4 regions of the Bradyrhizobium sp. BRP19 genome follow, and region 3 is predicted to be linked to each of the others. Evidence: predicted binding sites of a transcription regulator. Region 3 holds the regulator's gene; each other region holds the start of a gene.
What was found. The regulator LexA, encoded in region 3, represses DNA repair genes until DNA is damaged. The targets are predictions, from matches to a motif close to TGTTCNNNNTGTGTTCNG.
Positions count from the first base shown of each region.

Region 1: the regulator LexA is predicted to act here: its motif matches at 4,530-4,547, upstream of uvrA (excinuclease ABC subunit UvrA).
Region 2: the regulator LexA is predicted to act here: its motif matches at 2,733-2,750, upstream of recA (recombinase RecA).
Region 4: the regulator LexA is predicted to act here: its motif matches at 3,035-3,052, upstream of I6F36_RS14675 (DUF3072 domain-containing protein).

Region 1 is NZ_JADYVZ010000001.1:101,089-108,442, reverse strand. Features, by position in the region: gene I6F36_RS00520 (RNA 2'-phosphotransferase) at 262-798, shown strand; gene I6F36_RS00515 (DinB family protein) at 800-1,369, opposite strand; gene uvrA (excinuclease ABC subunit UvrA) at 1,452-4,433, opposite strand; gene I6F36_RS00505 (outer membrane protein) at 4,711-5,466, opposite strand; gene I6F36_RS00500 (outer membrane protein) at 5,691-6,389, opposite strand; gene I6F36_RS00495 (outer membrane protein) at 6,629-7,354, opposite strand, start outside.
Region 2 is NZ_JADYVZ010000001.1:1,076,133-1,083,486, forward strand. Features, by position in the region: gene I6F36_RS05295 (hypothetical protein) at 1-455, opposite strand, end outside; gene I6F36_RS05300 (hypothetical protein) at 465-1,448, opposite strand; gene recA (recombinase RecA) at 1,553-2,641, opposite strand; gene I6F36_RS05310 (hypothetical protein) at 3,395-3,595, shown strand; gene I6F36_RS05315 (hypothetical protein) at 3,752-3,922, shown strand; gene I6F36_RS05320 (DUF2798 domain-containing protein) at 4,499-4,750, opposite strand; gene I6F36_RS05325 (hypothetical protein) at 4,985-5,173, shown strand; gene I6F36_RS05330 (hypothetical protein) at 5,215-5,469, opposite strand; gene I6F36_RS05335 (hypothetical protein) at 5,568-5,864, opposite strand; gene I6F36_RS05340 (PaaI family thioesterase) at 6,227-6,691, shown strand; gene I6F36_RS05345 (HdeA family protein) at 6,806-7,099, opposite strand; gene I6F36_RS05350 (PilZ domain-containing protein) at 7,320-7,354, shown strand, end outside.
Region 3 is NZ_JADYVZ010000001.1:212,157-219,510, forward strand. Features, by position in the region: gene glp (gephyrin-like molybdotransferase Glp) at 162-1,370, shown strand; gene lexA (transcriptional repressor LexA) at 1,547-2,248, shown strand; gene I6F36_RS01035 (hypothetical protein) at 2,634-3,068, shown strand; gene I6F36_RS01040 (GAF domain-containing protein) at 3,286-4,227, shown strand; gene I6F36_RS01045 (ComEC/Rec2 family competence protein) at 4,234-6,513, opposite strand; gene I6F36_RS01050 (SgcJ/EcaC family oxidoreductase) at 6,637-7,023, opposite strand; gene I6F36_RS01055 (glutamine--tRNA ligase/YqeY domain fusion protein) at 7,041-7,354, opposite strand, start outside.
Region 4 is NZ_JADYVZ010000004.1:29,898-37,251, forward strand. Features, by position in the region: gene I6F36_RS14660 (Do family serine endopeptidase) at 203-1,756, shown strand; gene I6F36_RS14665 (hypothetical protein) at 2,027-2,389, shown strand; gene I6F36_RS14670 (DUF6496 domain-containing protein) at 2,396-2,713, opposite strand; gene I6F36_RS14675 (DUF3072 domain-containing protein) at 2,804-2,998, opposite strand; gene I6F36_RS14680 (hypothetical protein) at 3,114-3,335, shown strand; gene I6F36_RS14685 (hypothetical protein) at 3,432-3,674, opposite strand; gene I6F36_RS14690 (hypothetical protein) at 3,770-4,027, opposite strand; gene I6F36_RS14695 (hypothetical protein) at 4,168-4,389, shown strand; gene I6F36_RS14700 (HWE histidine kinase domain-containing protein) at 4,386-5,873, opposite strand; gene I6F36_RS14705 (HAMP domain-containing protein) at 5,887-7,354, opposite strand, start outside.

The sequences.
Region 1 (7,354 bases), 110 kb from region 3:
GCAGCGCCATTGCGGCAGCGCCTGCTGCTTTCGCCTGCAAACTGCCAGGCCAGCACGGCTTCGTCACCGGACTTGTCGGTGCCGATGATATGCGGACAGAGCTCGCGACGGCGACCCTCGTAGACGCAAGTCACCTGTTGCTCGGCGAGGATCGCGTTCCGAAATAGCGTATAGGTTCGACTGGCTCATTGCTCCCTCCAGATCGATCATCTGGCCTTGCCAACCACTTGAGTGTAGTGATGCGGGACTGGAAGGGTAACCATGCCGATCAATGACACCCAGCTCAGCAAATTTCTGAGCCTGGTCCTGCGCCACCAGCCGGAAACGATCGGGTTGGTGCTGGATTCGCACGGGTGGGCCAGCATCGACGACCTGATCGCCAAGGCAAATGCCGCCGGCACAAAGTTTGGCCGCGATGATCTGCTGCGCGTCGTCGCAGAGAGCGACAAGAAGCGTTTCTCGCTATCCCCTGGAACTGATCGCATTCGCGCCGCGCAAGGACATTCCGTCTCGGTTGAACTTGGCTTGGCGCCGCAGGAGCCGCCGTCGATCCTGTATCATGGCACGGCGACACGGTTTGTCGAGGCGATCCTGTCCGAGGGCCTGAAGCCGCAGGCGCGCCAGCAGGTGCATCTGTCCTCCGATGAGGCAACTGCGCAGCGTGTCGGTCAGCGCCACGGCAAGCCGCACATCTTCAAGGTCGATGCCGGCAGCATGCATGCCAAGGGATTCAAGTTTTTTCGCGCAGAGAACGGTGTGTGGCTGACCGACCATGTGCCGCCGGAGTTCCTGGCGTAGCTTACGTCCTGGATTTCCAAACGGTCTCCTCGGTCCAGCCGAGTTCGGCGAATTCGGCGGCTCGCAGCGGCGCTTCGCCTTCCGCGAAGAACTCGTCGAGCTGCGGGGGCGCGACATCCGTTTCGCACAGCATGGCATGCGCCTGTCCGCGATGATGAACTTGATGCTGGAAGAGATGCATGAGCAGCCGGTCGCAGCGCTCGGTTTGAACGCTCGTATCGCGGTTGATCCGGACGAAGGCGTCGAGCCGTTCAGTTGTCAGCGCATCGCAGATCGCAATCAGGCGGTTGTCCATTGCGGCCTGGGCAGCTTTGAGCTCGGCTAACGAGGGGTACGGCACCTCGTTCTTCCAGGCTGCCGGTCCGAGCCAGCCCCCTTCAAGCGCATCGATGTAGAAGAAGTCGATGATGTAGATGTGGTTCAGCGTACGCTGCAGGCTTGGAAAGAAGCCGGTGCGGGGGGCTTCGAATTCAGATTGGGATAGCGCAGCGCAGGCGGCGAGCAGGCGATGGTTCGCCCAAGCGTTGTTGTGGGCGAAGGCGCGGTAGGTTTGTACGAGTCCAGCGGACATGTCGGTTCTTTCCCGATCGAATAGTGGCTGATTACGCTCCGCTAATCCGCCCTACAGCCCTGTGGCTTCGATGCAGCGCAATCTACTCCGCCGCCTCGCTCGCCGCACGCCTCCGCTTCGGCTTCCGCGCCTTCTCCAGCACGGGAGCCAAAAATTTGCCCGTATAGCTTCGCGGCGCCTTCGCAATGTCTTCCGGAGGTCCCCACGCCACGATCTCGCCGCCGCCGTCGCCGCCTTCGGGGCCGAGATCGATGACCCAGTCGGCGGTCTTGATGACTTCGAGATTGTGCTCGATGACGACGACCGTGTTGCCCTGCGCGACCAGCTCGTGCAGCACCTCCAGCAGCTTCTTGACGTCGTGGAAGTGCAGGCCGGTGGTGGGCTCGTCCAGGATGTAGAGCGTGCGGCCGGTGGCGCGCTTTGACAATTCTTTTGCCAGCTTGACGCGCTGGGCTTCGCCGCCCGAGAGCGTCGTCGCTTGCTGGCCGACATGGATGTAGTCGAGGCCGACGCGGTGCAATGTCTGAAAAGTCTCGCGCACGCGCGGCACCGCCTTGAAGAACTCGGCAGCTTCCTCGACAGTCATGTCGAGCACGTCGGCGATGCTCTTGCCCTTGAACAGCACCTCCAGCGTCTCGCGGTTGTAGCGCTTGCCCTTGCAGACGTCGCAGGTGACGTAGACGTCGGGCAGGAAGTGCATCTCGATCTTGATGACGCCGTCGCCCTGGCAGGCCTCGCAGCGGCCGCCCTTGACGTTGAAGGAGAAGCGGCCGGGCTCGTAGCCACGTGCTTTCGCTTCCGGCAGGCCGGCGAACCATTCGCGGATCGGCGTGAACGCGCCGGTATAGGTCGCCGGATTCGAGCGCGGCGTGCGGCCGATCGGCGACTGGTCGATGTCGATGATCTTGTCGATGTGCTCGAGGCCCTCGATGCGGTCGTGCGGGGCGGCGCCCTCGCTGGCATTGTTCAGCTTGCGGGCGATGGCGCGGTAGAGGGTATCGATCAGCAGCGTCGACTTGCCGCCGCCGGAGACGCCGGTGACGCAGGTGAACAGGCCGAGCGGAATTTCCGCCGTGACGTTCTTGAGGTTATTGCCGCGCGCGTTCACCACCTTGATGGTGCGGCGATGGTTCGGCGGACGCCGCTCCGGCACCTCGACCTCGAGCTCGCCGGTCAGGTATTTGCCGGTCAGCGATTTCGGGTTGCGCATGATCTCGGCGGGCGTGCCTTCGGCGACGATGTTGCCGCCATGCATGCCGGCGCCTGGGCCGATGTCGAGCACGTAGTCCGCAAGGCGGATGGCGTCCTCATCATGCTCGACCACGACCACGGTGTTGCCGAGGTCGCGCAGCCGCTTCAGCGTATCGAGCAGGCGGGCGTTGTCGCGCTGGTGCAGGCCGATCGAAGGCTCGTCCAGCACGTAGAGCACGCCTGTGAGCCCCGAGCCGATCTGCGAGGCGAGGCGGATGCGCTGGCTCTCGCCGCCGGACAGCGTGCCGGAGGAGCGGGACAGCGTCAGATAATTGAGGCCGACGTCGAGCAGGAAGGTGAGGCGCTCGCGGATCTCCTTCAGGATGCGGCCCGCGATCTCGTTCTGCTGCGCGTTCAGCGCCTCCGGCACGGTCTCGAACCATGCGCCGGCGCCCTTCACGGACAGCTCCGAGATTTCGCCGATATGCTTGCCGCCGACCTTGACGCAGAGCGCCTCGGGCTTGAGCCGAAAGCCCTTGCAGCCCTCGCAGGGGACGTCGTGGAAATATTTCGCCAGCTCCTCGCGGGCCCACTCGCTCTCGGTCTCGCGGTAGCGGCGGTTGATGTTGGTGATGACGCCTTCGAACGGCTTCTTGGTGTCGTAGGAGCGCACCCCGTCCTCGTAGGAGAACTTGATCTCGTCCTCGCCCGAGCCGTAGAGAATCGCGTTTTGCGTCTTCTTCGGCAGATCCTTCCACTTGGTGTCGAGCGTGAACTTGTAGTGCTTGCCGAGCGCGGTCAGCGTCTGCACGTAATAGGGCGACGACGACTTGGCCCAGGGCGCGATCGCGCCCTTGCGCAGCGTCAGATCCTTCTCAGGGATGACGAGGTCTTCGTCGACATGCTGCTCGACGCCGAGGCCGCCGCAGGCGGGGCAGGCGCCGTAGGGATTGTTGAAGGAGAACAGGCGCGGCTCGATCTCGGGGATGGTGAAGCCGGAGACCGGGCAGGCGAACTTTTCCGAGAACAGGATGCGCTCGGGCCCGCTCTTGTCGTGGATTTTCGCGGTCTTCTTCTTTTCCTCCGCAGGCGCAGCCGCCGCGGGCGCATCGGCGAACTCGACGACGGCAAGGCCTTCGGCGAGCTTCAGCGCGGTCTCAAAGCTCTCGGCGAGGCGCTGGCCGATATCGGCACGCACCACGATGCGATCGACCACCACGTCGATGTCGTGCGGGAATTTCTTGTCGAGGCTAGGGGCTTCCGCCAGCTCATGGAAGGTGCCGTCGATCTTGACGCGCTGAAAGCCCTTCTTGAGCCATTCGGCGAGCTCCTTCCTGTACTCGCCCTTGCGGCCTCGCACGACGGGGGCGAGCAGATAGAGGCGGGTGCCCTCGGGCAGCGCCAGCACGCGGTCGACCATCTGCGAGACGGTCTGGCTCTCGATCGGCAGGCCCGTGGCCGGCGAATAGGGCACGCCGACGCGGGCCCAGAGCAGGCGCATGTAGTCGTAGATCTCGGTGACGGTGCCGACGGTCGAGCGCGGGTTCTTCGACGTCGTCTTCTGCTCGATCGAGATCGCCGGCGACAGGCCGTCGATCTGGTCGACGTCGGGCTTCTGCATCATCTCCAGGAACTGGCGGGCATAGGCCGACAGCGATTCGACGTAGCGGCGCTGGCCCTCGGCATAGATGGTGTCGAAGGCGAGCGAGGATTTGCCGGAGCCGGATAGCCCGGTGAACACCACCAGCTTGTCGCGGGGAATCTCGACGTCGATATTCTTGAGGTTGTGCTCGCGCGCGCCGCGGATCGTAATTGCGCGCAGGCTGGAGCCCGCGTTCTGTTGTTGGCGCTTCGCCTTGATCACTTCATCCATCCGAGTTGCCCTCAAGGAAGCCCAAAGGTGCGCGATCGCGCCAACAAAAAAGGCGCGCTGCGCCCGGAACCGGGATCGGCGCCGATGGGTATGGCAGCGAACGTAGGAAGAACGGCGGCGGATTTCCAGTGGGACTTGCGAATCGTCAACGGATTGTTGGCGTGCTGGCGGGATCTGGCAGCAGGAACGCGCGGAACCGCTCGCGGAGCACCCAGCCAAAACAAAAAGGCCGGCGCGAGGCCGGCCTTTCGTGACGATGTGACCTCGGCAGGGAAGTTCAGTACTTCGCGACCACCGGGCCACCGAAGGTGTAGTTGAGTCGAACGGTAGCCATGTCCACGTCCTGCTTGATGCTGTCGGTGCGAGTGGTCACGCCGAGGAAGGTGAAGGTCTCGTTGTGCCTGCCCATGAACAGGTGGTTGTATTCGACAGCGACCGACCAGTTCGGGGCGAAGCCGAATTCTATGCCGGTGCCGACGGTACCGCCCCAGCGCGTTTCGTTCGCGGTGTCGAGCGTAACGCCGCCAAAACTGCCAGTGTACTTGTTGTGAGTGACGGCAGCGCCGCCCTTCACGTACCAAAGCACGTTGTTCCAGGCATAACCGACCTGGCCAGTGAAGAGGCCAATGGCGTCGATCCTGGTCTCGTTCACCAGCGGCGCGAGCGCGGCAGGCGAGCTGATGTTCGAACCCTTCAGGTCAGCCCAGTCCCCCTGGGCTTCGAGACCGAATACCCAGTTGGCGGACTGCCAGCGATAACCGATCTGGCCGCCGACGAGTGCGCCGGTCGCATTGTGACAACCTTCGGCCACCGCCGGAGCGACCACGAAGGGGCCGACACTGGTGAGATCCCAACAGTTGCGGCTCCAGCCACCGCCGGCGTTGGCGCCGAGGTAGAAACCGCTCCAGTTGTACACCGCGATCGGTGCCACCGGAGCCTTGGTGTAGGGGCGGGCTGCCAAATCGGCCGCCGAGGCCGGTGCCAACGCGCTGAGTGCGAACAAGCTGGCCGAAGCCAGCAAAAGCTTCTTCATATCCATTCCCCACTTCCATTTCTCATTCCGGTCTTCCGGAGAGCGGAAGAGCAGCGGACCTTATGACTCAAGCAACGTCATTGCTTTTACACCATTGAAGCCAAAGGTTGTGTCACCCAGCGGCCACACCCCTTCGAAAAGCGCGAGCGAACGGGCGGCCGCAACAAACAAAAAGGCCGGCGCGAGGCCGGCCTTTCGTGACGATGATGCGTCAGAGACGAAGCTCAGTACTTGGCGACGACCGGGCCGCCGAAGTGGTAGTTCACGCCGACCTGCACGGTGTGGAGGTCGAGAGTGCCGGTGTTGACCGGGAAGACGCCCGAGAAGTAGGTCTCGCCGCCCAGGCTGCGATAGAGGTACTCGCCCTTGACCGACCAGTTCGGAGCAAACATCGCCTCGACGCCCGCGCCGACCGTCCAGCCCGAATGGAACTGGCTCTCCGAGAGGCTCAGAACAGGGGGCGCGCTGACGCTGATCTTGTTGTTGATCCAGGCGTAACCACCCGTGGCGTACAGCAGGACGCTCGGGGAAGCGAGCCAGCCGATGCGACCACGCACGGTGCCGAGCGCGTCGATACGCGAACTGACCGTCGTGGGAACGAGGGCGCCACCAAAATCAACAAGACCGGTCGCCGAGGCGTTTACGTCAGCCCACGCGCCATCAGCTTCGATGCCGAACACGACGTTGGAGGTCTGCCAGTTGTAGCCAACGGTGCCGCCGACGAAACCGCCCTGCATGCGCGGATCATCGGAGCTGTTTTCCCAGGCGCCGCCACCGACGATACCCAGGTAAAAGCCGGTCCAGTTGTAGACCGAGGCAACAGGCGCAGGCGCCTTGGTGTAGGGGCGGGCTGCCAGATCAGCAGCCGAAGCGGGGGCCGCGAGAGCGAACAAACAGGCCGAAGCCAACAAAACCTTCTTCATTTTCAACTTAATCCCAGTCCCAGTTTCTGTTGTTGCCTTCCGTGGCGGAAGGGCAGCGGACTCAAACGGCCCAACTGACGCCGTCTTTACACCACCAAAGCCGCAAGTTGTGTCTCCGAAAAGCCACAACAGTCCAAAAGGTGATGGTTACTGACTTATTTACGTCCAGGCATGTGCCGAAAAAAAGAAGGGCCGGCGCAGGGCCGGCCCTTCCATTTGCTCGCGAAATGAGAGGGATATCAGTACCTCGCGACCAACGGGCCGCCGAAGCGATAATTCAGGCGGACTAGACCCATGTCGACGTCCTGACTGATGCGATCGCTCCCGAAGGCAACGCCCGCAGGCGTCGTGAAGGCGATCGTACGGTCGCCGAGGAAGATGTGGTTGTACTCGACGCCGAGCGTCCAGTTCGGAGCAAATCCGAATTCCAGGCCGGCGCCAACGGTGCCGCCCCAGCGGGTCTCGCGAGCCGACGCCAGCAGCGTGCCGGCGCCAGGCGTGCCAGGCGCGGCATAGACGTCGTACTTGTCCCCGACTACGGCGGCGCCGCCCTTCACATAGAGCAGCACGTTGTTCCAGGCATAACCGACCTGGCCCGTGATCAGGCCAAAAGCATCGATGTGAGAGCGGTTACGATCACCGGTGACCAAAGCGCTTCCAGGGAAGAGGAGGCTGACGTTGTCCCCCGAGAAGTCAGCCCAGTTGCCCTGGCCCTCGAGGCCGAACACCCAATTGGTCGACTGCCAGCGGTAGCCGATCTGACCACCGACCGTGCCGCCGGTCGCATCGTGACAGCCTTCAGCCACCAGAACGCCCGTGACCGGGGTCACGAAGTCCCAGCACTTGCGGCTCGTGCCGCCGCCGCCGTTGACGCCGATGTAGAAGCCGCTCCAGTCGTAAACCGCGGCGACCGCCGGGGCCGGAGCCTTGGTGTAGGGACGCGCAGCCATATCCGCCGCGCTTGC
Region 2 (7,354 bases), 860 kb from region 3:
TCAAGGTGATCTTTCGTGAGCTTGACAATCGGTGGGTTCAGCTTCGCCAGTTGCGTTGGCGCGACATCGCCTACGGCAAGGTCCAGGTGACGTATCGCGAGCTTGGACAATGCCGCTTCCTCGATGCCGCAATGGTCGAGTAGCCAGAGCAGAAGTAATTGTGCGTTCGGCTCTGGCCCCATCCATAGTTCGGCCGAGCCACATTCGGACAACAGATCAATCAGTCCGCGCCCCTTCACCCCAGACCTTTCCAGGCGCCAAACCGGCGTGTCGTCGAGCCAGTGCAGGCCGTTCGGCTGAGCCACGCGCGGGGAGAAGAATGCCTGGCATTCCGTTTGCGTGGGCGGCGGTCCCCAGACCAAGCGACGCTCGATCGCAAGGACGAGGTCGGCAAGGCCGGCCCGCTGTATCGCGCCGGCGGCGGACGAATCTGTTGTCACAATGAGCCGCGTCACGTCAGCCTCTCAGGGCATCGTCAGGACAGGGCCGGAGCGCCACAGCCGATCGTTGGTCAGATGCGTGCCACCCCACCAACGATCGATCGGATTGTAACGGCTGAAGTCGTCATGGCCCGCCAGGACAGCCTTCCCGAACTCGGTCAGCGAAAGGCGGCTGCGCAGATAGACTTCATGCCGAGCCCTCAAATTCTTAGGGTCGATCGTGCGCAGTTCGTCGCCCAAGCCGGCCACGGCCGGCCTCGGGCCGAGCGCTAGCCCCTCAAGCAACGAGCCCAACTCAAATTCTCCGAACACATAGGTACGCCGCTGCGAGCGCAGGTGAAACAACCCGTTCGTGTTGGCAAACCCTCTGGCAAGCATCTCAAGCAATCGCGTCTCGGTCGCACCAAGCCCGGTCCTGGGTGACGGCAGTTCCGCCAGCAGATCGAGCAAAACCGGCCGCAGCATCAGCAAGGCACTCAGATCGCGGTGAAGCAAATCCATGCAAGCCTCAGGCGTCCGCGCGCGATAGGCCGACCACGCCAACTTGGCAGTCTCGAACTCCTCCGCAGCAACGTCCATAACAGGAATATGGGGCTCGCCCTTGGCGAAATCATAATCGGGACTGAAAAACAGATCGGAGTCCAGCAATCGCAGCCCGAGCTTCTGCGCTAGCGCAGGATAGCTGCTGAGGTGATCGAGCAACCAGACCAGTTGCAATTGGTCGCGCGGAGTCGCTCCGAACCAGAGTTCGATCTCGTCATACGGCTCGCAAAATTCGGCCAGCGACAATTTGCGGCCCTTGGCGCCGCGGGACCAGCGGACCCAATCCGACCAATGTTCGGCATGGCCTAGCTCTGCGGTTTGGGCAGCCAAATAAGCTGAGAGCTTTTCCGCCGGCGGGAGCGGCCCCCACTCAAATTGAAAATGGAAAGGTATGACGATCTCGGCCAACCCCGATCGACCGAGATCACTCCCGCCGCCCCAGCCAGTCAAGATCAGCCGCTTCATCGCACCACCTGATCAACGCGACGCAAAACGAAACGGGCACCGAAGACGTCGGCAACTCAACGTCCTCAGTGCCCGCTCCTCGCGAAAAATTTTCGCGTTAGGTCTTACTCGTCCGCCGGCTCCTCGCCGTCGGCGTCGCGCTCCGGCGTGCCGGCCAGAATCTGCTCGGCGATCAAACCGGAATTCTGGCGGATCGCGGTCTCGATCTTGGCGGTGATGTCGGGGTTGCCCTTGAGGAACGCTTTGGCGTTCTCGCGGCCCTGGCCGAGGCGCTGGCTGTCATAGGAGAACCAGGCGCCGGACTTCTCGACGATACCGGCCTTGACGCCGAGATCGAGGATCTCGCCCATCTTGGAGACGCCCTCGCCGTACATGATGTCGAACTCGACCTGCTTGAAGGGCGGGGCCAGCTTGTTCTTGACCACCTTGACGCGCGTGGTGTTGCCGACCACCTCGTCGCGCTCCTTGATCGCGCCGATGCGGCGGATGTCGAGGCGGACGGAGGCGTAGAATTTCAGCGCATTGCCGCCGGTGGTGGTTTCCGGCGAGCCGTACATCACACCGATCTTCATGCGGATCTGGTTGATGAAGATCACCATGGTGTTGGACTTGTTGATGGAGGCCGTCAGCTTGCGCAGCGCCTGGCTCATCAACCGCGCTTGAAGTCCCGGCAGCGCATCGCCCATCTCGCCTTCGAGCTCGGCCTTCGGCACCAGCGCCGCCACCGAATCGACCACGAGAACGTCGACGGCGCCCGAGCGCACCAGGGTGTCGCAAATCTCCAGCGCCTGCTCGCCGGTGTCGGGCTGCGAGATCAGGAGCTCGTCGATGTTGACGCCGAGCTTGCGGGCATAGACCGGATCGAGCGCGTGCTCGGCGTCGATGAAGGCGCAGATGCCGCCCTTCTTCTGCGCTTCCGCCACCGTATGCAGCGCCAGCGTGGTCTTGCCCGAGGATTCCGGCCCGTAGATCTCGACGATGCGTCCCTTGGGCAGGCCGCCGATGCCGAGCGCGATATCGAGCCCGAGCGACCCGGAGGACACCGCCTCGATGTCCATGGAGCGGTCGTTCTTGCCGAGCTTCATCACCGAGCCCTTGCCGAACTGCCGCTCGATCTGGGAGAGCGCGGCGGCCAGAGCTTTACTCTTGTCCATGGAAGATCCTTCGACGATACGCAGGGCAGTTGCGGACATTGGGTCGTGCTCCTTATGGCGAGGATTCGCGTGAGGGACAAACGGTTGCGAGGCAGCTCGGCGATAAAAGCAATGTACCCCATTTGTTCTCAGTTCGCAATATGTTCTTTTGCGGGTTTTCCCCTTTGCCCTAATTTCCCTCAGCAGTGTCAAAGCGGCGGCCTGTCCTGAACACATTCCCAGCCGGTTAGCGTCAGGCGCTCGGTACCGCGGAAACAATTCGGCTTCGTCAACAAGACGAAAGCCAAACCCGATGCGATGGAAATCAAAATGGCCCAGCCAATCCGCTTCAAGGGGAGAATTCTCTAACTGTTCTAATCTGTCTCTGCGGGTGTCCTAATTAGGACAGCCCCAAGGGTTTTTGTCTTGCCGACTGGACCAGAAGACCACAGAGCTGTTCGAAACAGCTTCATGAACCATGGCTGCGCGTCCGCGTTGCCGCGGCATGCATCGCCTATGGTATTTCGTGGCCTTCCTCGCCGTCACCGCAACCTCATTCGGTGCCCTGGTGGCAAGTTCCTGGGATGACCGGAGGCCGCCTCGTCTGGCGGCCTCTTTCGGTTGATAAATCAACCTCTGACAAACCAGCCATGCTGGATCGTCACGCTCCCCGCTTTGCTCTGCGTGCACAACTGAACAGACGCGGATCCATTTCCGGATCCTAATGCATCATCACCGCGCGGACCCCGGCCACTATCGGTGATGAGAACGCTCACCTCGCGCTCCCGCCTCATCGCACGGAAAGAGCGCGCCATGTTCAAGCGACGACGTTTCAAGCAGCAACTGACCCTTCAGGACCGGCTGTCCGCATGGGTGAAGCAGATCCGCGAACAGGCCTCCAAGCTACCTCCCGGGCCGGAGCGAGACGCGCTGCTCAAGAAGGCCCGCCAGGCCGACGTTGCCAATCATCTCAACGATTGGGTCAAATCGCCGGGGCTGCAGCCGCCGAAATAAACCGGGCCTCCGTGGGTTCCTGGAAGCGACCATGACCGGGATCAACGACGCGCGACTGGGGCGCCGTCATGTTTCCGTAATCCTGCGGCACCGAACCTTTTCGCGGTCTCCGGTTTTCTGTGGGGATGGGACCGCAACTTTTGGGGATCTCTAGTCATGACAAACAACGACACGCTGCACGATACGCCGAGGCGAAAGCCGATGCTGGAGGCGGCGCAGGAGGAGATGGTGAAGTTCGAGCGCAAGGAAAACGAGTTCCGCAAGAGGGACCGTGAAGAGCGCGCCGCCGAGCTCCATCTGCCGCTGAACGAGATCAAGGTTCATTAGGCACTGCTAGGACCGCCGTCCGGAGCGGCCAGGCCCGCCCGCGATGCGGCACTCCGCTCCGGTCCTTGGCCGGAACCTCGATCCGGCATCGCCGGTCGGGGCGTCGCGCTCGCCGATGCAGAAGGTAGCTGAATACTACCAGCAACCCATTGGCGACGCGATGAAATCGGCAGGACCCCTACTGTGTGCATGGGGTTGTTTTGCCACTTTTGAGAGGCAAGGCACGCCAGCGCCGTCGATCGGACGGCCCGGCACGTCGGTTCCGTCTGCAGCAGCGCCTGCTAGAGCACCGCCAGCAGAACCAGGCCTATCACCAGCACGACGAAGCCAGCCGCCGTCGCGGCGGCGAATGACCGCTCTACGTTATCCATATGATGCCACCCCGTTTCCGGCGCGCCACGTTTCCCCCATGGCTGCGCCGAACGGATAAAATCTTGCCGACGGGTGTGTCCGCAGTGGTGCGGACGGATGTCGAAATTGGGACCGGTACGGGGCCAGTGTGCGGCCTTTCGATCGCGCACCTGCCGGCGGTCCGCCTATCAGGCTGTCGTCAGCCAGCCGGCTAGGGTCGCCCGGCTACCGGCCGGCGCGGGGCTCCTGCTCCTCCTGCGTCAGGCGCAGCGAGAAGGCGCGGATCGCGGGCGCCGCCAGCAGCACGACCGGCAGCATCGCGGCCCATGCGATCAGCCAGGACACCATCCAGTGCCGCACGAAGAGCATCGGGCTGCCGGCGGGAAAGCTGGCGATCCCCGCCGCGATCAGCGAGGTCAGCCCGGACTGGATGATGCCGAAGACGAAATGCGAGTAGCGGCGGGGAATGCCGAGCATGAGGCGCCCATGGTTGCTTGCCCGTGATCGGCAAGCAAGGCACATGCCGTCGAGCGGATCCGGCGCTTCGATTGGAACCGCGATGCGGGACCGCCGGATGCACCCCGGCCGGGCTCCAGGAACTTTGTTCATGGTCGGAGAACCACGGAGGCCGTGGGCGACATTTTGCTTTCTGCGGAATATTGCGACGACCAACATGTTTGCAGGCATGAGGGTGAATCGTGGGAGGTGACCATGAATCACAGGGGCGTCGAGTTCACCATCGCCAAGACGGCGATTCCCGCAGTCTGGCAGTGGCAGTTTCGCATCGGCGACCGGATCAAGACCGGCAAGACCGAGACCCGGATCGACCTGCTGGCGATCCGGCGCGTGCAGCTGCGCATCGACCGGGAGCTGAAGGCGATCGGGCGAAAGACGGCCTGAACCGTTTCGACCTCATGCGCCAAAGCGCGCCATAGCCAGCGTCAGTCCGCGCTGGGCAGCCGACGCATGGTGAACTCGATATCGCCGCCGGGCAATTCGCGCCAAGTCTCGACCTCGCTCATATAGCCGGCCTTGGGATAGCGGGCAAAGAAGGCCTGCGCCCGCTCCCGCGCCGCCGCCCGCGGCAGCGTGAAGGTCTCGCGCAGATAGCCGTCGCCGGCGGACTGGCCGGGCTTGCCGGCCGCCTTGCGCCGGCGCGCCATCCGCTCGGCGAGATCCCGCGGACGATCGGCCATGTCCTGCCTTCCTCTGCGCACTACGCTACCGACAATGTAGGGCGCGGGCCGGATCAAGAGGAGTCCTTCCGAGGAGCATTGTGCCTCCCCGGAACGGGTCAGTTGGCGGCCGTCCCGCTCTTGGCCTTCTTCGGCGCACTGGTCGCGGCCGACGCCTTCGGCGCCGCCGGCTGCTTCGGCTGTTCGGCGCGCATGCCGCCCCAGGGATCGCTGGACGCCTTGGTATCCGGAATCTTCTTCAGTGTTTCCTTGTAGGCCTTCTCACGTTCGGCCTCGATGGCCTTCTCCTCCGGCGACTTGCTCGGGGCATCCTGCATCAAATTGATGTTGGGCATTTGCGCGTAGGCAGGTCCCGCCAGCACGGCCAGCACCGCGGCCAAACGGAAAAGCTTCATCATTCACTCCTTAAGTCTTCCATGAGGCGCGGATCGCCCCGTGCCCTGTCATCCTCGTCAGCCCGGTCACGACCCGTTACCGCTAGTGCCGATCCGATCGGCATGATTTGGGCGACTGCAGCCAATCGTCCCAGATCGGACCGCATTTGGTGCACCCGCTCAGCGCGAGACCGAGCAGGCCCATGCAAAAGACGAGGATACAGCGACGCAACATCATCCACCCCTACCCAAGCCAGGCATCATATCGGGCCAAGTCAGGCATTTTCAAGCCGGGGCGGCCGGCGCCAGACCGGGTGACTTTGCCTCGCCGATGCGCGCACAATGCGGCGAAACATCCGGCAACACAGGAGAGCGCGACAGCAATGCAAACGCAGCCAGAAGCCGAGTTCGGCCCCGCCGACGCCAGACGCATCCTCGGCGAGGTCTTTGCGCCCTGGGTCCAGGACCTCAACCTCGCGGTCGAGCGTATCGAGCATGTGCCGCGCGCGGACGTCCCGGATTGGCAGCCCGGCGCGCTGCTGCGCATGCCGTTTTCGGAGCGGCTGTGCCGCAATGGCGGCGTGGTCTGCGGCCAGGCCCTGATGGCGCTCGCCGATACCGCAATGGTGATCGCGATCCTCGCGGCCAATCGCGGCTACCGTCCCATGACCACGGTCGATCAGACCACGCATTTCATGCGCGCGATCGCCGCGTCCGACGTGCTGGCGGATGCGCGCGTGGTGCGGCTCGGGCGCACCATGAGCTTTGGCCGCGTCACGCTGCTCTCGGCCGCCGACGGCAAGCCGGCCGCGATGGTGTCGAGCGCGTTCGCGATGCTGCCGGGGTGAACGCGCCCTGAAAACAAGAGAGCCGCGCGAAGCGCAAGGCTCGAGGCGGCTCTCGATGGAAATCGTGTCGGGACAGCAAGCGCGATCGCGCTTGCCGTCATTGCGCCGGCAATGTCACTTGCCGAGGATCTCGTCGGCCGCGGTGACGACGCTGACGGTCGGATTCTTTCCGCAATAGGCGCCGAACTTCTTGGCATTCTCGATGAAGATGTCGGTGTCGATGATCGCGTTGTCCTCGTCGCCCTTGTACCAGCCGTCCATCCAGGTCAGCACGACGCCGATGTTGTCCTCGCCGCTCTCGAGGAACTGCTTGCAGGTCATGGTCGAGAGGTCCCACTTGACGGCGTGGGCGGGCATCGAGGCCAGCGAGAGCGCTGCGGCGAACAAAATCGAAAGCGAAGTCTTCATCAATATCTCCATCGGCGCGTCGCGCCATAAAGGAAAGGCACTTGTGTAGGCTCTTTGGGTAGGCTCTTTGGGTAGGCTCTTTGGGTAGGTTCGTGGGAGCGGCTCGCCGCTCCAACGTCGTAAACAAAGTCTGAAACGCCGTGCAAGTAGCGCCAGTATTGAGTTTAGTTCAACGTAATTTCTCTGCACTACTTCCTACTCATCGGCAGGACTAACGCGGATGATTGAGAAGCGCACATCGCAACGTCACCGTGT
Region 3 (7,354 bases):
TCTGTCTCGCCTTCCGCATCATGCCGTGGCAGAGTTGAGCCGACCTCCTCCACCCCGCGATCACGCAGGATAAATCATCCCGCGTGCTGCTTTGCCTCACGCCTGCACTCGGCTAGAACTCTCGCCGCCCATTGACTGATGTGCTCAGCAGGAGTTCGCTCTTGGCCCTGATGCCGGTTTCTGACGCGCTCGCCGCGGTGTTGGCCGGCGTCGAGCCGCTGGCTGAACAGATGGTTTGCCTCGACGAGGCCTACCATCGTGTGCTCGCCCGCGATGTCGCGGCACGGCGCACGCAGCCGCCGGAGGCAATGTCGGCGATGGACGGCTATGCCGTGCGCTCGGCCGACGCAGCCATCGATTCCAGCCTGACCGTCGTCGGTGAGGTCGCAGCGGGCCGGCCGTTCGCGGGAAGCGTCGGCCCCGGCGAAGCCGTGCGGATCTTCACCGGCGGCGTCGTTCCCGACGGCGCCGATGCCGTCGTGATCCAGGAGGACACGGCTGCCGACGGCAAACATGTCACGATCAAGGAAGCCGCCATTTACGGCCGCCACATCCGCCCTGCAGGCGTCGACTTCCGCGAAGGCGACGTGCTGCTGCGCAAGGGAATCCGCCTCACCGAGCGCGATCTCGCCCTTGCCGCCGGAATGAATCATCCGCATCTCGCCGTCATCCGCCGCCCGAGGGTTGCCGTTCTCGCCACCGGCGACGAGCTCGTGATGCCGGGCACCACGCCTGGTCGCGGCCAGATCGTCTATTCCAACGGCTATGCCCTGCATGCGCTCGCCCGCAGCGAGGGCGCCGAGACCATCGACCTCGGAATTGCCGCCGATACACTGGAGGCGACGTCCGCCGGCATCCGCCGCGCGCGCGAGAGCGGCGCCGACATCCTGATCACGACCGGCGGTGCCTCGGTCGGCGACCACGACCTGGTCCAGCAGGCGCTCAAGGGCGAAGGCATCGCGATGGCGTTCTGGAAGATCGCGATCCGGCCGGGCAAGCCGATGATGCACGGTCGGATAGGCGCGATGCGCGTGATCGGCCTGCCCGGCAATCCCGTGTCGTCCTACGTGTGCGCCTTCCTGTTCATGGTCCCCTTGATTCGCGCCCTGTCGGGCCGTTCAGCGATTCATCATCGGCGCGAGCGCGCCGTGCTGGGCCGCGATCTCGCCGCCAACGACCAGCGCGAGGACTATCTGCGTGCGCGGCTGGAGGAGCGCGACGACGGCACGCGCGTCGCCCTTCCGGTCAGCCATCAGGACTCCTCCCTTCTTGCGAATCTCGCTGCGGCACAGGTACTTCTGGTGCGCGCACCGTTCGCGCCGAAGGCCGAGGCCGGCACGCCTTGCGAGGTGCTCCGGCTGCCCGTCTGAGCCGCCCAGCCACACGCATTCCGCGAGCTTGGCCGCGTTCACCATAAATTAAGCAGTTGCGGAACACATATCGAACATATAGTGTCCGTTCATGATTTGTTTCGAGGATGTAGCGGCTTAGTGCCGGCTTCATCGTGTCGGAATCGAACGACATCAACCGGGGGACTTTGGTCGAGATGTTGACGCGCAAACAATACGAGCTTCTGCGGTTCATCAGCGAACGTCTGAAGGAAAGCGGCGTGCCGCCGTCCTTCGACGAGATGAAGGATGCGCTCGACCTGCGCTCGAAGTCAGGCATCCATCGCCTGATCACTGCGCTCGAGGAGCGCGGCTTCATTCGCCGCCTGCCCAACCGCGCCCGTGCCATCGAGGTGATCAAGCTGCCCGAGCTCCAGGCCGCCGCCGGCAATCGCCGCGGCTTCACCCCGAGCGTGATCGAGGGCAATCTCGGCAAGGTGCGCGCGAGCTCCAGCCCGCCCGCCGACGAGGGCGAACGCCCCGTCGCGGTGCCCGTGATGGGCCGCATCGCCGCCGGCACGCCGATCGAGGCGCTGCAGACCCGCAGCCATACCATCAGCGTGCCGCCGGACATGCTCGGCTCGGGCGAGCACTACGCGCTCGAAGTGCGCGGCGATTCGATGGTCGAGGCCGGCATCCTCGATGGCGACATGGCGCTGATCCAGCGCAACGAGACCGCAAATACCGGTGACATCGTGGTGGCATTGATCGACGACGAGGAGGCCACGCTCAAGCGCTTCCGCCGCCGCGGCGCCTCGATCGCGCTCGAGCCCGCCAATGCCGCCTACGAGGTCCGCATTCTTCCGCCGAACCGCGTGAAGATCCAGGGCAAGCTGATCGGGCTTTACCGGAAGTACTGATACGGGAAACATCAAGCGCCGCGCGCGTTTCGATCGGCATCGGCGATCCAGGATCGGAGCGGATACTTGTCCGCTCCGGCTGGACGGTTTCTCTGGTTCTGCGCCGGCTGTCCGGTCCATCTTCCCGCGCGACATTCCCCCGCGCAGGCGCGCAGCCATTTCTGCTTCGCCGGTAGAGTTGTGCCGGCAGTGCTGATAGCTCCGGCCGAATGCAAGGACGCGAGGTTTGTTCCTATCGAATCCGGGAAAGATAATGTGATCGCGCGCTGCGGACGCGAGCCGCAGATTTGCCCATAACCGAGCAGAGCGTTGTATGCTTCCACTCTGATAGAGGCCTGCGCCTCGAAAGAGACGCGGGTCGCTATCCCAGCATGAGGAGCACCCGATGTGTGACTACAGCCTGCATGCCGTCGCGACGCGCCCCGCCGAAGTCGGCGAGACGATCGTCACGACAACCTTCCGCGGCACCTCGACGCGCGGTTTCGCTTCCGAAGCCGATCCCTCCGTCGCGGTCTGTCTGCTGCCGGGGACGGAGCTCGCTTTCGCCGACAACGTCCGCTACGACAACCGCTGGATCTGGACGCGCACCGTGAACTCTCGCGTCGGCAAGTTCGGCAAGATCGACCCGCACATTCCCGATCGCCATCATGACGCGATCGAATTCCCCGACGGCAAATACGTGCTGGTGACGCAGCTCGTCGAAGGCCAGCGCGCGACCGTGCTGCAATTGCCGGTGACGCAGCCAGCCCCCGAGCGCGAGCACAAGCCGCAGATCGTCGCCGACACGCGGCCCACGATCACGCGCCTGCCGATCGGCTGACGCCCTTCGGCCAACAGGCCGAGCCCGGGATTGAAATTGCCGTCGCCGGCCGAGGCCGGCGAGCCCGGTAAGTTTGTGTTTCAGGACATTCGATCGGCGAGCCCACCGCCGCGCCTCGTCGTCGCACGAAGTTTGGGCCGTGCTGCCCGCATTTTGAACGTCCGCTCCGCAGCCAAATGACCGATGCTGTCGTGGTTTGAGGCGGCGGACACGCTCGATGAAGACCTTCATTCGCGTCGTTGAACTTTGGGTACCCGACCGGACGCGCATGCGGCTGGAATTCGGCGGCGGCCTCTACGACGATGGGCTGTCCGCGTTCAAAGCCGTCAGCGAAGAGCTGCACTTCGGATATGACGAGGGACTTCCCGGCAAGGCCTGGGCCTGTGGCCACCCCGTCATCCTCACGAAATTCGCCAACTCCTATTTCAAGCGGACCGATCAGGCCGCTGCGGCCGGCCTCACCTGCGGCGTGGCGGTGCCGGTGTTCGCGGGCGAATTCCTGCAAGCCGTGCTGGTGCTGTTCTGTGGCGACGACGAGGCGCACGTCGGCGCGATCGAACTCTGGCACAACGATCCTGATCTCTCGCATGAGATGGGGCTCGTCGATGGCTATTACGGCACCGCGGACATGTTCGAATTCAACTCCCGCCACACCAGATTTCCGCGCGGCTTCGGCCTGCCCGGACGCACCTGGAAGGCGGGCCTGCCGCTGATCATCAAGGACTTGCACGACGCCAAGAGTTTCCTGCGCTGGGAGGACGCCGCCAAGGTCGGGATCAATCTCGGCGTCGGCGTGCCCTACCGAACCGGTACCAAACAGACCTGGGTTCTGACATTCCTCTCCGCGCAGGCAACGCCGATTGCACGACGCTTCGAGATCTGGGTCCCGAACGAGGACCGTTCGGCGCTGGTCTTTCGCGCCGGCGATTGCAGCGCGCAGACCGACCTCGCCGCACGCTATGCGGCGCAGTCCATCGCCAGGGGCGAAGGCAGCATCGGCGGCGCCTGGGCCGCCGGCATGCCCGCGCTCAACGACGATCTCACCTGTGACGGCTCGATCGCCGGCTCCGAAGCCCGCGCAGCCGGGCTGAGCCGAATGGTGGCCCTGCCGGTCATCGGCAACGGAAGGCTTGACGCCGTGCTGGCCTGGTATTTGTGATCCGCGTCAATCGTCGGCCTGCAAGTCGGCCTCCGATGGCGTTGCGTCCCGATTGCGGGGCACGGCCGCCTTCGGCACGAGGCTGCCGTCGAAATCTCCCTCGCCGGCGCCGGCCGGCAGCCAGGGACGGCTTGCTCCCCTCGTCCTCACCGCCTGCACCGAAAAGCCCTCGCCGCGTCTCGTCAGAGCCAGTGCGCCCTGACTGGCAAGACGCGCCCGATCGACCACCATCGCCGCGCAATCGGGTGGCGCAGGCCGCGCCGTCACCACCAGCGCGGCGCGGCTGCAATCATCGGCCAGCGCGTCGATACGCGTCGCCAACGCGATCAGTCGTCCGTCCGCGAGCGGCGCCACGCAGCCGGACTCGTCACAGGACACCCCACTCGCCAACGAGGCGTTGCCGGCATCGCGCGGATCGGCATCGGCAGCCAACCACTCCTTCAGCAGGAAGCTGTCCTTGCTGGCGCGGATCACCTGCAAGCGCCCATCCCCGCCCCGGATCGCGACGCTCGCGCCATCCCCGGCAATCAGGATATCGGGCTGCCGCACCGACAGTCCCCAGAGGATCGCTGCCAGCAGCACCAGGGCGCCGGACCAGCGCAAGGGCGTGCGCAACAGGCCCATCACGATGAGCCCGAGGCTCGCTGCGATCAGCGGCGCGATCCCGAAGGCGGGAATGCGGCCGACGGCGCCCGGCAGGGCCGCCACCCAGCGCGCGACCAGGACCATCCACTCGATGCCGATCCCCATCAACCACCAGAACACGCCGTCGAGCCCGAAGGGCGCCGCGAGCAGCCCCAACAGCCCGGCCGGCATCACCAGCGCCGAGACCACCGGCATGGCGCCGAGATTGGCGAGCACGCCGTATGGGGTCACGCGATGGAAGTGGAAGGCGGCGTATGGCGTGGTCGCGAGCCCCGCGATCAGCGAGGCCAGGAACAGCATCGCGATCTCGCGGCCGCCCCACAACGCGATCCGCGCCGTCGCGGAATGATCGGGCGATGCGAGCAGATTCGGCATGCCGATCTGCACCAGCGCCACCAGCCCGAGCGTTGCCGCAAACGACATCTGGAAGCTTGGATGCACCAACGCCTCCGGCGCGACCGCAAGCACGATCAGCGCGGCAACCGCCAGCGTGCGGAAGGTGATGGCGCGGCGGTCGACCATCACTGCGATCAGCACCACCGCCGTCATGAAGAACGATCTTTGCGTCGCAACCTCCGCGCCCGACAGCAACAGGTAGAACGCGGCCGCGACCAGCGCCGCGGCGGCCGACCATTTCTTGATGGCAGAGCCGGCCGCCAGCCCCGGGATCAAGGCCAGCAGCGCGCGCACCGCGAAGAAGACGACGCCGGCGACGACCGCCATGTGATAGCCGGAGATCGACAGCACATGGCCGAGTCCCGAGACGAACATGGCATCGTTCACGGGCGCGGTGATCGCATCGCGCCGCCCCGTGAGCAGCGCCGTCGCAATCGCGCGGTTGTCGCCTTCGAGCGTTGCGCGGATGCGCGCGTCGATCGCGTCGCGCAGGCCCTGCATGAAGGCGGCATAGCGCAGCCGCAGGCCGCCGCCATCCGGCGGTGTGGACGCCGTGATCGCGCCCATCACGAAGCCGGAGGCGCCGATGCCCTGGAAGAACATGTCGCGCGAGAAATCATAGCTGCCGGGGCGCACCGGCGAGATCGGCGGCATCAGCCGCGCCTTCAATTGCACGAAGCTGCCGACCTCCGGCGCCGTGCCCTTGCGCACCGAGAGGCGGACGCGCTCGAGCTTGACGTCGCTGCGCTGCGCCTCCATCGCGCTGACGCGCAGCACGAAGCGATCGGTGCGCTCGCGGATGTCGCGCGCTTCCACGAAGCCCGACAGCGACACCGAATAGAGCGGTTTTGCCAAAACGGTGTGCGCGATACGCGCGGTCTTCCAGGTCGCCACGGCAAAACCAGCCGCGACCGCCGCGAGCATGATGGCGGGCGCAAACAGCCGGCTCCGCCGGAGCAGCACCGCGCCGAGCATCAGCGCGATGGCTGTGGCGGCAACCACCCACAGCACCGGCTCATGATCGGCGGCGAAATAAAGCGCAATGCCGCCGCCGAAGGCGACCGGCACCCACGGCAACAGCCGGCCAGGCCCGGCCTCGCCCCGAGCCCATTGGCGCAGCGTCTCGATGATCGCCGGCCAGATGCCGAGGCCCGCTGGCGCCAAGCCGCCGGCCGGGGCGGCGCGGCCGACCGGCCACGTCCCGGCAACTCCCTGGGACCGTCCTGGCCGGCCCGGCTCCGCCATTCCCCTGCACCTTACGATACGCGACGGCTGCGGAGGCTACCGGACCGTGCGGCTGCACGAATAGCGGTACGGATCGGGAACAGGCGAAGAGCGCCCTACTTTTCTCCGGGCTGGCGCCCGTTGCTAGATCAGCGGCGCCTGCGAGGAGGCGTGGTGATTGACGATCTTCCACTCGCCGTCCTCGCGGATGATGACCCAGCTCATCTTGACGACGAGATCATCCCGCTCGCCCGCGAGATCGAACGTGATGGTCGCGGCCATGTTGATCAGATCAGGGCCGGCCTGCGCGGCGTGCACATCGGAGAACGCGGCGCTTGGCCTGCGCCAGCGCGGCAGGCCGTTGAAGTATTCGGCGACGCCGTCCCGGCCGCGATAGAGCTTCGGGTTGGAGCCGAAGAAGAATGCGTCCTTCGCATAGAGCGAGGACAGCGCGGCCGCATCGAGCGTCGCGAAGCCGGCGCACCATTTCGCGATGATGGCGGAAACGATGGCGTCGGCCTCGCTGCTCATGTCCTGCTCAGCCCTTCTCAACCCTTGGCGACTTCCTTCGCGAACGTGTCGCGCAGACCGATCGTGCGCGAGAACACCGGCTTGCCGGGCGTCGAGTCCTTGTCACGCACGAAATAGCCCTGGCGCTCGAACTGCATCGGCTCGGTCGAATTGCTCTCCGCAACGGACGCCTCGACCCGCGCATCGGCGAGGATCTCCAGCGAGTTCGGGTTGAGATCGGTCGCGAAGTTCGAGGCATCCGGGCTCGGATTGGCGAACAGCTGGTTGTAGATGCGGATCTCCGCCGGCTTGGAGGCCGCCGCCGGCAGCCAGTGCATGGTCGCCTTGACCT
Region 4 (7,354 bases), on a different contig from region 3:
GCGCCTCCGCTGAGCATCATCCGATGGTCGCAGTTTTTCACTGCGCGAAGGCGGCGCGTTGAGCTGTATCAAACGTCCGGATTGCCTGCTGCGACCGCTCATCCATTCTTTGCCGAGATTTAATCGGACGGACGGGACGCCGTAAGGTGGCAGCGACCATGTTGCGGGCAAGGCGACACCTGCTCAACATGGACATTTCGACATGAACGATCGCGTCAATTCCGACATCACCACGTCTCGCAAGATCTTGCGGCCGCGGCGGCTCGCGCTGCTCGGCACCGTGGCCGCGCTGGGCGTGGCCGCCCTGGCAGTTGCGCCAGGCGCCTCGCCGTACGGCATCAACTCCTTGATTGCGCCGGCTCAGGCGGCCGAAGCCGCCGCGACGCCGCCCGGCTTCGGCGATCTCGTCAGCAGGGTCAAACCCGCTGTGATCTCGGTGCGGGTCAAAATCGATCAGGACAACGACAAGAGCGCGATGCTGCAGCAGAACCGGATGGATTCGGACGAGGACACGCCGTTCGACCAGTTCTCGCGACAGTTCGGTTTCCGCTTTCCGGGCGGCGCGAACGGCATGCCGCGCCAGCGCCACCAGATGATCACGGGCGAAGGCTCCGGCTTTTTCATCTCCGCCGACGGCTATGCCGTGACCAACAATCACGTCGTCGATCGCGCCGAGTCCGTGCAGGTGACGATGGACGACGGCACGACCTACACCGCGAAAGTGGTCGGCACCGATCCGAAGACCGATCTCGCGCTGATCAAGGTCGACGGCAAGAAGGACTTTCCGTTCGTCAAGTTCTCCGACCAGAAGCCGCGCATTGGCGACTGGGTGGTCGCGGTCGGCAATCCCTTCGGTCTTGGCGGCACCGTGACCGCGGGCATCGTCTCGGCCAGCGGCCGCGACATCGGCAACGGTCCCTATGACGACTTCATCCAGATCGACGCGCCGATCAACAAGGGCAATTCCGGCGGCCCGGCCTTCGACATGAACGGCAACGTGATCGGCGTGAACACTGCGATCTTCTCGCCCTCGGGCGGCTCGGTCGGAATCGGCTTCGATATCCCGGCCTCGACCGCCAAGCTCGTCGTCGCGCAATTGAAGGACAAGGGCGCGGTCACCCGGGGCTGGCTCGGCGTGCAGGTGCAGCCGGTGACATCGGATATTGCCGACAGCCTCGGGCTCAAGGAGGCGCGCGGCGCGATCGTCGACAATCCGCAGGATGGCAGCCCGGCGGCGAAGGCCGGCATCCAGGCGGGCGATGTCATCACCGCCGTCAACGGCACCACGATCAAGGACTCCCGCGACCTCGCCCGCACCATCGCCGGCTTGACGCCGGGCACGTCCGTGAAGCTCGATGTCTTCCGCAAGGGCGACAGCAAGACGGTGACGCTGGCGCTCGGCGAGTTGCCGAACGAGCGGCAGGCCAAGGGCAATGGCAGTGGCAATGCCGACGAGGGCAGCGGACAGCCGGGTGCCGGCACGCCGCGCCTCGGCCTCAGCCTGGCGCCCGCCGGTGACGTTCAGGGCGCAGGCCAGAACGGCGTCGTCGTCACCGAGGTTGATCCGCAAGGCCCGGCCGCGCAACGCGGCATCCGGACCGGCGACGTCATCCTCAATGTCGGCGGCAAGGCTGTCAGCAATGTCGGCGAGGTGCGCTCCGAGCTGGCGCAGGCCAAATCGTCGGGCAAGCGCAGCGTGCTGCTTCAGGTCAGAAGCGCGGAGGCCACCCGCTTCGTTGCGGTGCCACTCGCATAACGTCAACTCGACCCTTACCAATCCAGGAAGGCGGCCTTCGGGCCGCCTTTTGCACACACGTCACGTCCGCACCAGGCCGGTCACATTCTCGTTAACGGTAGGGATGATGACCTGGTGCGTCCGAAAAAGCCGTGTTCGCTGATCACACTCGCAAGGGCGCCTCGGTGCTCTGCGCCAACGTCGCCGCTGAGAGGGGTTGCAAGCGTGGAACTTCGAGCCTCCCGGCGCTTTGTGGAACTCGCCGGTGGTTCACAAGTGATCGGTGCCGACATGGATCGATTGAAGCTCTCGCTCAGGAGTGCGCTGCTCGTGGCGCCATTGGTGCTCTCGGGGGGAAACGCGCTCGGGCGCGACGACGGCCGCTACGCGAATTCTCCTCTGAAGCCATGGTTCGACAGTTTGCGCAGCCATCTCGGTCCGTGCTGCTCGGACGCGGACGGTTTCGCCCTTGCCGATCTCGACTGGGAGTCGCACAACGGGCGCTACCGTGTCCGCATCGACGGACAGTGGATCGATGTGCCGGATGAGGCCGTCATCACCGAGCCCAACCGGGCCGGCCGCACGATGGTGTGGCCGGTCAAGACTGCGTTCGGGATTTCGATCCGCTGCTTCATGCCGGGGAGCATGATCTGAGGCGGGTCAGCGCGACCGCTTGGATTTGCGCTTCGATGATTTCTTGTTCGACGATTTCTTGGACGACGTCCCGGACGTTTTCTTGGATGCTTTCTTGGACGTCTTCTTGGCGCTCTTGCGCTTCGAAGCCTTCTTCGGGACCTTCTTGCCCTTCTTGCGTGCCTTCGACAGTCCGATCGCGATGGCCTGCTTGCGGTTCTTGACGCGGCCGCCGCGCCCGCCACGGCCGCTCTTCGCGGTGCCCTTCTTGTAACGCCGCATCTCGGTGGCGACATCGCTTCCCGAGCTGCGTGAGTAGCGGCGCTTTTTTGCCTTGCGTGCCATGCATATTCTCCCTCGGCGGGGAGAACCATTCTGCACAGCCATGGTTCCGGGAGCGTGGAACGGCGCATGCCTAAAGCGCGATGCGATGCTCTAGAAGGAGTTTGCCAGCTCGATCTCCGCTTCCAGCACCTGGATGCGCCGGGCGGCCTCGCTGAAGGACAGATCCCGCGCATATTGGCCGGGCTGGTAGGCCTCTTCGCTGAGCCGCTTCAGCTTGAGACCCTGCGCCCGCGTCATCTGCTCGCCCAGGAAAAATCTGGCGTCGTATTTACCTTGAACCTGCATCTGGCGTCTCCGTCCTGAAATCGTGACTTGACTATATGTTCTTATTTTGTTCTAACAAGGCATGGACAACAGAATTAATGAAATTCGACGTAAAATCAGAGCCTTGAGGCTTGAGATGGCCGACGTCGAGGCGTCGGTGCGCGACCTCGTCAAGCGCGATCACGACTGCACGGAGAGAGCCCTGGCGCAGATGGACTTGCGCCGGAAGATCAATCTCTTGATCGCCGAATGGAAGGCTGCCGGCGGCAGCGACGTACTGCCGAACGTCCGCGACCGGGTGCGGCTTCGTGCCGTGAAGACAGGCGGCAACTCCGCGCGCGCAGCCGAGCGCCGCTGAGATCCTTGGCGCCGTATACTGAAGGCCGAGCGCCGAACCAAAGATAGAAGACAAAGGGCTCCGCAATGCGGAGCCCTTCATGATTCCAGGGAGCGCCTATTTGGTGTCGGTCATGCCGCCCTTGTTGGTCATGGTGCCGCCCTGATCAGAGCCGGGACCGGCGCCGCCTTGGCCGGACGGATCAGCGCCCTTGGAGGACTTGGTGTTGGCGCCGGTGGTCTGTGCCGACGACATCGAGGATCCATGCTTAGTCTTGTGCGATTTGGCCTGGGCGGCAAACGGCGCGGCGGCAAGGCCGGTTGCCAATATTACGGCGAGAGCGAGCTTGGTCGTCTTCATGCGGGGAAACTCCCTGAGTTAAATTGACGCAGGCACAAACCGCGCGTCGCGGCAGGGAGTTCCCGGCGAAGTATCTTCCGTGCGTCACCCACGCTTCAAGTTTGCTTGTCCTCGGCCAGGATGAACACGGCGCCGGTGAGCGTCGCGCCGATCGCGAAGGTCGTCACCAAGGTGAGGGCGAAGACCATCGCGGCCTGGCTTCCGCCATTGTTCAGCAGGTTGGCGACGGCTGGATTGGACAGGACGAGCGTGAGGCTGAAAATGAGGCCGAGCGCTGCGCCCATCATTGCATGCGTCATCAGCTTGATAAGGCCGCTGGCAGAGATCAGCTCAGACGACTTCTTGGTGCGCATGGGACGGCATCCCGAACTGCCACGCCAACGCGCATGTGATCGCCGGGTTCCGTTCCGCTGAAGGAATTGTTACCGCCCGTTTCATCCGGCGTTCATGCCGGGCTTGCCAAGATGGGCGCCAGCAAAACGGGAACATCGATATGGGTAAGGTCGTCTTTCTTTACCGCTCGCTGGCCTATCGCAACGCGGCCGCGGACATCCTGCGCAAGGCGCGCAAGCTTCCGCTTGGCGCGGAGCGGAGCGCGGCCCGCCGCTACGCGAGGGCGCTGCGCGATCTCGCCCGAACGGAAGCCTGGCTCGAGGGGCGCGTCGCGCGCGAACCGCGCACGGCGCAGCGCATGACCAGCGCAGCGTCAGGTTAACCGGATGCGCGTTGCAATTCGGCAGCGCCGGCGGTGTCGAACTTGCTTGGTGCAGCCGCCGCGGTCTTGCGTGTCAACGGCACCTCAAGACGGCACAGCAGGCCCTCGGCGCGCCAATCGAACTGCGCCTGTCCGCCAAGCTGGGACTCGATGCTCGCAAGCAGGCTTCGCGTGCCGAAGCCGCGCGATTTCGGGGTCTTGACCAGGGGACCGCCGGATTCCTCCCAGCTCAGCGTGAGCAGCTCCTCGTCGACCTGCCAATCGATCGCGAGCCGCCCCGCTCGCGTGGATAGCGCGCCGTACTTTGCCGAGTTAGTGAAGAGCTCGTGCAGTGCGAGCGCCAGCGTCTGGGCCGTCGCCGGCAGCAACTGAACTTCGGGCCCTGCCAATTTGATCTGGTCGCCCAGCGAGTAGGGCGCAAGCTCCTCGTCGATCAGCCTGGAGAGCTCGGCGCCCTGCCAGCTCGACAGCGACAGGATGGTGTGCACGCGCGCCAGCGCATTGATGCGCCCCTCGACGGCGTTGACATAGGCCTTGACCTCGTCGGCCCGGGTGAGGCGCACGATCGACTGCGCCAGCGCCAGCGCGTTCTTCGCGCGATGATCGACTTCCCGCGCCAGCAGGTTCTGCCGCTCCTCGGCGCGCTTGCGCTCGGTGATGTCGACGGTCACGCCGCTGACGCGCACCACGCGCCCGCTCTCGTCCGTGGTTGCGGCCGCCGTGCCGACGCACCAGCGCACCTCGCCGTCGGGCCGGATGATGCGGAACTCCGTCTCATAGGCGCGTGTGCCCTTGTTGAACTCGGCGATCGCCTTGCGCAACTGGTCGACGTCGTCGGGGTGCAGCAGGGCCTGAACGTTGGCCGGATTGATCTCGAAATTGTCGGGGCTGACGCCGAAGATATTGTATTGCCCCTCGTCCCACATCCAATCGCCGCTGATCCAGTCCCAGTCCCAGGACCCCATCTTGCCTGCCGCGATCGCCATGCTGCGCCGCTGCTCGCTCTCGCGCAGCTTCGCGGTGGAAGCCTCCAGTTCCGCGGTGCGGGCGCGGACGCGATCCTCGAGCTCGTGGTTCAGCCGTTCGAGCTCGCGCGTCTTGCGGTAGAGCTCGGCAAACACCTTGATCTTGGCGCGCAGTACCTCCGGCACGACCGGAACCGGCACGTAATCGACCGCGCCCATCTCGTAGCCGCGCAGCCGGTCGATGTCGCTGACCTGGATCGCCGAGATGAAGATCATGGCGGTCTTCTGGAAACGCGGATGCTCGCGGATCATCGCGGCGAGCTCGAAGCCGTCGAGCTCGGGCATGCAGACGTCGACCAGGATCACCGCGATCTCGGTCTTGAGCAGCACCTCCAACGCCTCGCGGCCCGAGGAGGCGATGACGAGGTTCTCGCCGAGATCCTTCAGGATCACCTCATAGGCGAGCAGCTTGGCCGGCTGGTCGTCGACGAGCAGGATGTTGACCTTTTCCTGGTCCATACGCATGTCCAACTCAGCGATGCAGCCACATGCGGATCGCAAGCAGCAATTGGTCGGTGTTGACCGGTTTGGCGAGGTAGTCGGACGCGCCGGCTTCGAGGCATTTCTCCCGGTCGCCCTTCATCGCCTTGGCGGTCAACGCGATGATCGGCAGACGGGCGAAGGCCGGGTTCTCGCGGATCACGCCGATGGTCTGGTAGCCATCCATCTGCGGCATCATGATGTCCATCAGCACGATCGCGATCTCCGGATTGGATTCGACCAAGGTCACCGCCTCGCTGCCGGTCGTGGCCGTCAGCACCTTCATGCCGCGTCGTTCCAGCACGCTCGAGAGCGCGAAGATATTGCGGGCATCGTCGTCGACGAGCAGGGCGGTCTTGCCGATCAGGTCCTCGTCGGAACTGTTCAGCTTCTCCAGCATGCGCTGCTTCTCGAGCGGCAACTCCGTGATCACGCGGTGCAGGAACAACGCGGTCTCGTCGAGCAGGCGCTCGGGCGATTCCACGCCCTTGACCACGATGCTGCGTGCCATGGTGTGGAGTTCCGCATCCTCCTCGGCCGAGAGCTCGCGGCCGGTGAACACCACGACGGGGATGTTCGACAGCGCCTCGTCGTTGCGGATCTGATCGAGCACCTCGAAGCCGCTCATGTCGGGCAGCCTGAGGTCGAGCACCACGCAATCGCAGGGTTGCTCGCGCAACGTCGTGAGCGCGCCTGCCCCGGTATCCGTGGCCAGGATCTCGATGTCGTCGTGGTGCAGCAGCTCGCGGATCGAGAGCCGCTCGGCCTCGTTGTCCTCGACGATCAAGAGCCGCTTGCGCCGCGGCCGCGCATATTCCTTGATCTGCGTCAGCGCGGCCGAGACGCCCTCGGTCGTCGTCGGCTTGTTGACGAAGGAGAAGGCGCCGCGCGCCAGCGCATGCTGGCGGTCCTCGTCGAGCGTGATGATCTGGACCGGGATGTGGCGGGTGAGCGGATTGTGCTTGAGCTGGCTCAGCACGGTCCAGCCGAGCATGTCGGGCAGGAACACGTCGAGCGAGACGGCCGTCGGCTGGTATTGCTTGGCGAGCTCGAGGGCCTCGGCGCCGCGCGCGGCGACCAGGACCTTGAAGCCCTTGTCGCGGGCCAGATCGACCAGCACGCGGGCATAATGCGGGTCGTCCTCGACGATCAGGAGAATGGTGTCGCCGGGCTCGAGGTTGAGGCGGTCGTCGGGCAGCTGCTCGATAACGCGCTGCTGGTCAGGCGCGGCAGGCTGCAGCGCCGGCGGCTGGCCGTATTGCTGTGACGCCGGCGCCCGCGGCGCGAGGGTCGGGCCGGAATATTTCAAGGGCAGATAGAGCGTGAAGGTCGAGCCCTTGCCCGGCGCGCTGCGCAGGTGGATCTCGCCGCCGAGCAGGCTGGCAAGCTCGCGGCTGATCGCAAGGCCGAGGCCGGTGCCGCCATATTTGCGGCTGGTGCCGGCATCGGCCTGCTGGAAC